DNA from 2 places in the Micromonospora sp. LOL_021 genome. Region 2 is predicted to be linked to the other one. Evidence: predicted binding sites of a transcription regulator. Region 2 holds the regulator's gene; the other holds the start of a gene.
What was found. The regulator HrcA, encoded in region 2, represses chaperone genes, less so after heat shock. The targets are predictions, from matches to a motif close to GGTTNGCACNCTCNNNNNGAGNGTGCNAACC.

Region 1 (3,411 bases), on a different contig from region 2:
CCGGCGTGGCCCGGCCGACAACCGGAATCCCGCCTTCGGTCCGGCCGCATCAGTCACGCCACCAGCAGCAGGGCGGTGCCGAGTTGCCGGCAGTAGTCGACGCCGTGGTCGAGCCCGTGCCGCCCGGGGTAGCGGGCGAGCGCGCCGATCACCCAGGTCTCCCCGATCGCGAGGCAGCTGATGTGCCAGAGCCCGTCCTCGTCGCGCAGCAGCCAGCCGTTCTTGATGGCGATGGTGGCCGCGTACTCGGCGGTGAGCGCGTCCCGTGGGCCGAAGTCGCCCGCACCGCGGACGGCGCGCATCTCGGACAGCAGCCACGGCGTCCACTGCGGCCCGGCCGCCCGCCCGTCGGCGAGGCAGCGCCCCAGCCTGGTCAGATCACGGGCGGAGACGACCGTGTTGCTCCACCGGTCGCGCTCCGGGGCCGAGTCGGTCAGCCCGCAGAGCCGTACCATCCGCTCGATGGACTCCCGGCCACCGACCCGGTCGTAGGTGGCGTCCGCGCCGGGATTGTCGCTGTCCCGGATGATCGACGACAGCTGGGCCAGCTGAGGTGTCCGGAGCATGTGGCCCTGTTCGTCGGCGCGGCGCAGGTCGTCGGCGGCCAGCCACACCTTGATCAACGACATGGTGTCGCTCTGCGCGGTGAAGTTCGGCGATCCGGTGATCAGCCCGGTACGCCGGTTCATCGCCGCCCAGGAGAAGAACCCGTCGGTCGGTGTCGGCACCGGGCCGGCGCGCAGCAACACGCTGCGCTGGTTGTGGCCGTGGTCGGCGACGGTCCAGCCCGGCTCGCGCGGCGGTGGTTTGCCGGCGTCGCCGGGCAGGCCGCCGGTGAACGCCGACAGCACGATGAGCAGTCCGACGGCGGCGGCCGCCGGGTGGCGTTGGCGGGCGCGGTCGTGCCGGGGCGCGGTGCGGTCCGACCGCCGGACGGCCCGGCTGCCAGGTGCGCGATGCCGTCCAGGCTTCACGTTCTGCGGTGTACGGGACACACGTGGTCAACGAAATGTGGTGCCAGAGAGACTTGACCGGGGGTTAATGTCCCCTTTTGGGGTAGTGCGGTGCCGTCGGACCTCGTGTAGCGTGCGATTCCGGCTGCTGTACTCGGGCACCCGCACGGGGGGTCCCGATCGGTGGCTCCGGCCGGCGAACACGTCGACCAGGGGGCCGGCAGAGGCCCGGCACGACAGAAGTGAGGAAGTGCACCGTGGCGCAGGGCACCGTGAAGTGGTTCAACAGCGAGAAGGGCTACGGTTTCATCGCGGTCGACGGGGGTCAGGACGTCTTCGTCCACTTCTCCGCGATCGAGATGGACGGCTACAAGGCGCTCGACGACGGGCAGCGCGTCGAGTTCGAGATCGCTCAGGGGCAGAAGGGTCCTCAGGCGGAGAGGGTCCGGGTCATCGCCTAGTCACACACTGCTGGCCAACTGCGCGTCCGGTGGCCGGTGCGGCCGCCCGACCGGACGGCGACGTATCTGATAGCTCGACACAGGTCTGCGTACCCCGCAAGGCGTCGGTTCTCCTCGTGGAACCGGCGCCTTTCATCGTCTCGCCACCCGGCGGTCCTGCCCACCTGATCTTGACCGTGACCGCAGTCGGCGGCCGTGCGGCCCGACGGGGGACGTCGGGCCGGCAAGTTGCTGTTCGCTTGCACTCGACAGGGGAGAGTGCTAAACAAGGATTGGCACTCGCCAACCGGGAGTGCCAAAGGTCGGGGCGGTGGGGCCACCGCCGTCGTCCCGCTTCGCGGGGCGACGGAGATGGCCGGTCGTCGCGGGCTATCCGGCCCGGCCGGCGGACGTCACTGCCGCCAGGTAGTGACGTCCGAAGGTGCGTAGAGCAGGCGGCATGGCGGAGCTGACCGGCTCCGGTGCTGCGAGCGTCCAGGAGGACAACGCCGTATGGCCAAGATGATCGCGTTCGACGAAGAGGCGCGCCGCGGCCTCGAGCGGGGCATGAACACCCTCGCCGACGCCGTCAAGGTGACGCTGGGCCCGAAGGGCCGCAACGTCGTGCTCGAAAAGAAGTGGGGCGCCCCCACCATCACCAACGATGGTGTGAGCATCGCCAAGGAGATCGAGCTCGAGGACCCGTACGAGAAGATCGGCGCCGAGCTGGTCAAGGAGGTCGCCAAGAAGACCGACGACGTGGCCGGTGACGGCACGACGACGGCGACCGTCCTGGCCCAGGCCCTGGTCCGCGAGGGCCTGCGCAACGTCGCGGCCGGCGCGAACCCGATGGCCCTGAAGCGGGGCATCGAGGCCGCCGTCGCCAACGTCGCGGAGGAGCTGAGCAAGCTCGCCAAGGACGTGGAGACCAAGGAGCAGATCGCGTCCACCGCGTCGATCTCCGCCGGTGACTCCAGCGTCGGCGAGATCATCGCCGAGGCGATGGACAAGGTCGGCAAGGAAGGCGTCATCACCGTCGAGGAGAGCAACACCTTCGGCCTGGAGCTGGAGCTCACCGAGGGTATGCGCTTCGACAAGGGCTACATCTCGCCCTACTTCTGGACCGACCCGGAGCGGATGGAGGCCGTCCTCGACGACCCCTACATCCTGATCGTCAACAGCAAGATCTCGTCGGTCAAGGACCTGCTCCCGATCCTGGAGAAGATCATGCAGTCGGGCAAGCCGCTGCTGATCATCGCCGAGGACGTCGAGGGCGAGGCGCTGGCCACCCTGATCGTCAACAAGGTGCGCGGCACCTTCAAGTCGGTTGCCGTCAAGGCTCCCGGCTTCGGTGACCGCCGCAAGGCGATGCTGACCGACATCTCGATCCTCACCGGCGGCCAGGTCGTCAGCGAGGAGCTCGGCCTCAAGCTCGACGCGGTGACCATCGACATGCTGGGCCGGGCCCGCAAGGTCCAGGTGACCAAGGACGAGACCACGGTCGTCGACGGTGCCGGCGACGCCGAGCAGATCCAGGGCCGGGTCAACCAGATCCGGGCCGAGATCGAGAAGAGCGACTCCGACTACGACCGCGAGAAGCTGCAGGAGCGGCTGGCCAAGCTGGCCGGCGGCGTCGCGGTGATCAAGGTCGGCGCGGCCACCGAGGTCGAGCTCAAGGAGCGCAAGCACCGCATCGAGGACGCGGTGCGCAACGCCAAGGCGGCCGTCGAGGAGGGCATCGTCCCCGGTGGTGGCGTCGCCCTGGTGCAGGCCGGCAAGACCGCCTTCGACAAGCTCGACCTGGTCGGCGACGAGGCGACCGGCGCGCAGATCGTGAAGATCGCGCTGGACGCCCCGCTGCGGCAGATCGCCGTCAACGCCGGCCTCGAAGGCGGCGTCGTGGTGGAGAAGGTCCGCAACCTGGAGGCCGGCCACGGCCTCAACGCCGCCAACGGCGACTACGTGGACCTGCTGCAGGCGGGCATCATCGACCCGGCCAAGGTGACCCGGTCGGCGCT
Region 2 (3,411 bases):
CTGATCTACGGTACGCCGGGGGAGAGCGCGGCGGACTTCGACGAGTCGCTGGCGGCGGTGGTGGCGGCCGGGGTGGACCACGTCAGCGCGTACGCGCTGATCGTCGAGGACGGCACCCGGTTGGCGGCCCGGATGCGGCGCGGCGAACTGCCGTATCCCGACGACGACGTCGCCGCCGACCGCTACCTCGCCGCCGAATCGGCGCTGAGCGGCGCCGGATTCGACTGGTACGAGGTGTCGAACTGGGCCCGGTCGGACGCCGGCCGGTGCCGGCACAACCTGTTGTACTGGACCGGCGGCGACTGGTGGGGGCTCGGGCCGGGGGCGCACAGCCACGTCGGCGGGGTCCGCTGGTGGAACGTGCGGCATCCCCGGTCGTACGCCGAGCGGCTGGCCGCCGGACGATCGCCCGGCCACGGCCGGGAACTGCTCACCGGCGCCGAGCAGCAGGTCGAAGAGGTGATGCTGGCGCTGCGTCTGGCCAGTGGGCTGCCGCTGGCGCGACTGGCCCCGGCCGGCCGGCTCGCGGCCCGACGGGCCGGCGACGACGGGCTGCTCGACCCCGGCGCGCTCGCCGCCGGGCAGGCGGTGCTGACCCTGCGCGGCCGGCTGCTGGCCGACGCGGTCGTCCGGGACCTGCTGCCGTGAAGTCCGCCGCCGTTCAACCGTCGCCACCGGTGACGCCCCCGGAGCCGGTACGGATCCGGGGGCGAGCGGTGTCACTTGATGAAATTGGCGGACATCGGGTACTTGTACAGCGTCCCCTCGTTGGCCTTCACGCCCGCGATGATCCCGAAGATGATCTGGATCGCGAACACCACCAGGCTGGGGATGAACAGCAGGCACCAGCTGACGAAGAGCAGCACGAAGGCGATGGCCGACCAGAGGATCTGGAAGTTGAGCGCGGCCAGCGCGTGCGCCCGTACGGCCGGTGACTGCTGACCTTTGACCAGGTAGGCGATCAGCGGGCCGACGAAGCCGAGCGGTCCGAAGCTGATGAACGCGCCCAGGGCGCCACCGAAGTGGGCGATCAGCGCCCAGGTCTTGTCGTCGTTGGTGGCGTAGCCGGACGGGGGTTGGCCTCCGTACGCCGGACCGCCGGGCGGGAAACCGCCGGGCGGGGGATATCCGCCGGGAGGCGGGCTCGCGCCGCCCGGCGGCGGGGGGTATCCGGGAGAGGAGGCCTCGCCCGGCATCGAGTAGGACGCTGGAGGTGGCGGCGGGGAGTTGGGGTCCTGCGGCATGCCGCCGGGACCGTTCTCCCCTGGTGGGCGAGGTGGTTCAGTCATGCCCGACACGGTAGGGGGACGGATCAAGCCGCGCCAGTTAGCCCCGCCGGCGATTTTCCCGTCCGGGCAGGCCGTCTCCGCTGGTCGGTCGGCTTGCGCGGGGTTGGCCGGCCGGCTTCTGGGGCCCGCCGCCCGGCTGGCGGAGCCCTGCCGGCCGACCGATCCGACCCGGGTGCGTGCGCTTGGTGACATATCGCCCGGTGCGCCCCCGCCCGGTGAACTGATCATCGCCGGTCCGGCCCGATCGACGTATGCTGGCACTCACAACCGGCGAGTGCCAGCAGGGCGTCCGGCGTCGGTCCGGCCACCCACCGGCCGCCGCGACGGCCGGGGCCGTAGCCTCGGACCGGTCCGACCGGTGCCAGCGGAGGAGGTGCAGATGGGTCTCGACGACCGCAAACTCGACGTGCTCCGGGCGATCGTCGAGGACTACGTCGCCACCCAGGAGCCGGTCGGTAGCAAGTCGCTGGTCGAGCGGCACCAGCTCGGGGTGTCACCGGCGACCGTCCGGAATGACATGGCGGTGCTGGAGGAGGAGGGCTACATCCGGCAGCCGCACACCAGCGCCGGGCGGGTCCCGACCGACCGTGGCTACCGGTTGTTCGTCGACCGGTTGTCCCGGGTGAAGCCACTCAGCCCCGCGGAGCGCCGGGCGATCGAACGCTTCCTCGCCGGCGCCGTCGACCTCGACGACGTCGTGCACCGCACCGTCCGGTTGCTCGCCCAGCTCACCCGCCAGGTCGCGGTGGTGCAGTACCCGAGCCTGTCCCGGTCGTCGGTACGGCACCTGGAACTGGTGCCGATTTCCACCACCCGGCTGATGCTGGTCCTGATCGTCGACACCGGCCGGGTCGAGCAGCGCCTGGTGGAGCTGCCGGCCCCGATCAGCGCCGACGACGTGACCGACCTGCGTCGGCTGGCCAACGAGAAGCTCGACGGCTGTCGGCTCTCCGACACCCCGCCGTTGGTCCAGGCGTTGGTGGACGAGGCGCCATCGGACCTGCGACCGGCGATGACCACGCTTTCGACGGTCCTGCTGGAGACGCTGGTCGAGCGGCACGAGGAACGCATCGCGCTGGCCGGGACCGCTAATCTGACCAGAGGGGGACTACTCGACTTCCAGGGCTCCCTGCGCCCGATACTGGAGGCACTGGAGGAGGAGGTCGTCCTGCTCAAGCTGATCGGTGAGGTGGAGCCGAGCACCCTGCGGGTCCGCATCGGCGACGAGAACGAGATCGACAACCTGCGGGCCGCATCCGTGGTCAGCACCGGTTACGGTCCGGGCACCGTCATCGTCGGTGGCCTCGGCGTGCTGGGGCCCACCCGGATGGACTACCCCGGCACCATCGCCACGGTTCGCGCCGTGGCACGCTACGTCGGCGATCTGCTGGCGCAGAACTGACCGGCGGGCAGGTTAAAAAAACGACCCGGCGAACTGCACATGCGAGACTGACACATGAGGACACCAGACGCAGTGGCCAAGGACTACTACGGGATTCTCGGCGTGAGCCGGGACGCCTCCGCTGACGACATCAAGCGGGCCTACCGCAAGTTGGCCCGGCAGTACCATCCGGACATCAATCCGGATCCGGTGGCGGCTGACAAGTTCAAGGACATCAACGCCGCGTACGAGGTGCTCTCCGACGACCAGAAGCGGCAGATCGTCGATCTCGGTGGCGATCCGTTGGCGCCCGGCGGCGCGCCCGGCGGCGGCCCCGGCGGGGCCGGGCCCTTCGTCGGCTTCCAGGACATCATGGACGCCTTCTTCGGGGCGGCGGCCGGCTCCCGTGGGCCCCGGTCGCGGACCCGCCCCGGCGCCGACGCGATCCTGCGGCTGGAGCTCGATCTGACCGACACCGCGTTCGGCGTCGAGGCGCCGATCACCGTCGACACCGCGGTGATCTGCACCACATGCTCCGGCGCGGGCACCGCGTCCGGCACCCACCTGGCGACCTGCGAGGCGTGCGGCGGGCGCGGCGAGGTCCAGTCGGTGCAACGGACCTTCCTCGGCCAGGTGGTCTCGTCCCGGCCCTGCGTCGCCTGCCAGGGCTACGGCACCGTCATTCCGCACCCCTGCACCACCTGTTCCGGCGACGGCCGGGTGCGGACCCGGCGTTCGCTG

Region 1: groL (chaperonin GroEL) is a predicted target of HrcA. The motif match lies at 1,685-1,715, and genes of this name have one in related genera.

What each region holds. Positions count from the first base shown of each region.
Region 1 is NZ_JBHMIN010000023.1:15,798-19,208, reverse strand. Features, by position in the region: gene ACFHWT_RS16605 (serine hydrolase) at 54-974, opposite strand; gene ACFHWT_RS16600 (cold-shock protein) at 1,211-1,414, shown strand; gene groL (chaperonin GroEL) at 1,907-3,411, shown strand, end outside.
Region 2 is NZ_JBHMIN010000001.1:47,648-51,058, forward strand. Features, by position in the region: gene hemW (radical SAM family heme chaperone HemW) at 1-648, shown strand, start outside; gene ACFHWT_RS00215 (DUF4870 domain-containing protein) at 720-1,289, opposite strand; gene hrcA (heat-inducible transcriptional repressor HrcA) at 1,669-2,691, shown strand; gene dnaJ (molecular chaperone DnaJ) at 2,764-3,411, shown strand, end outside.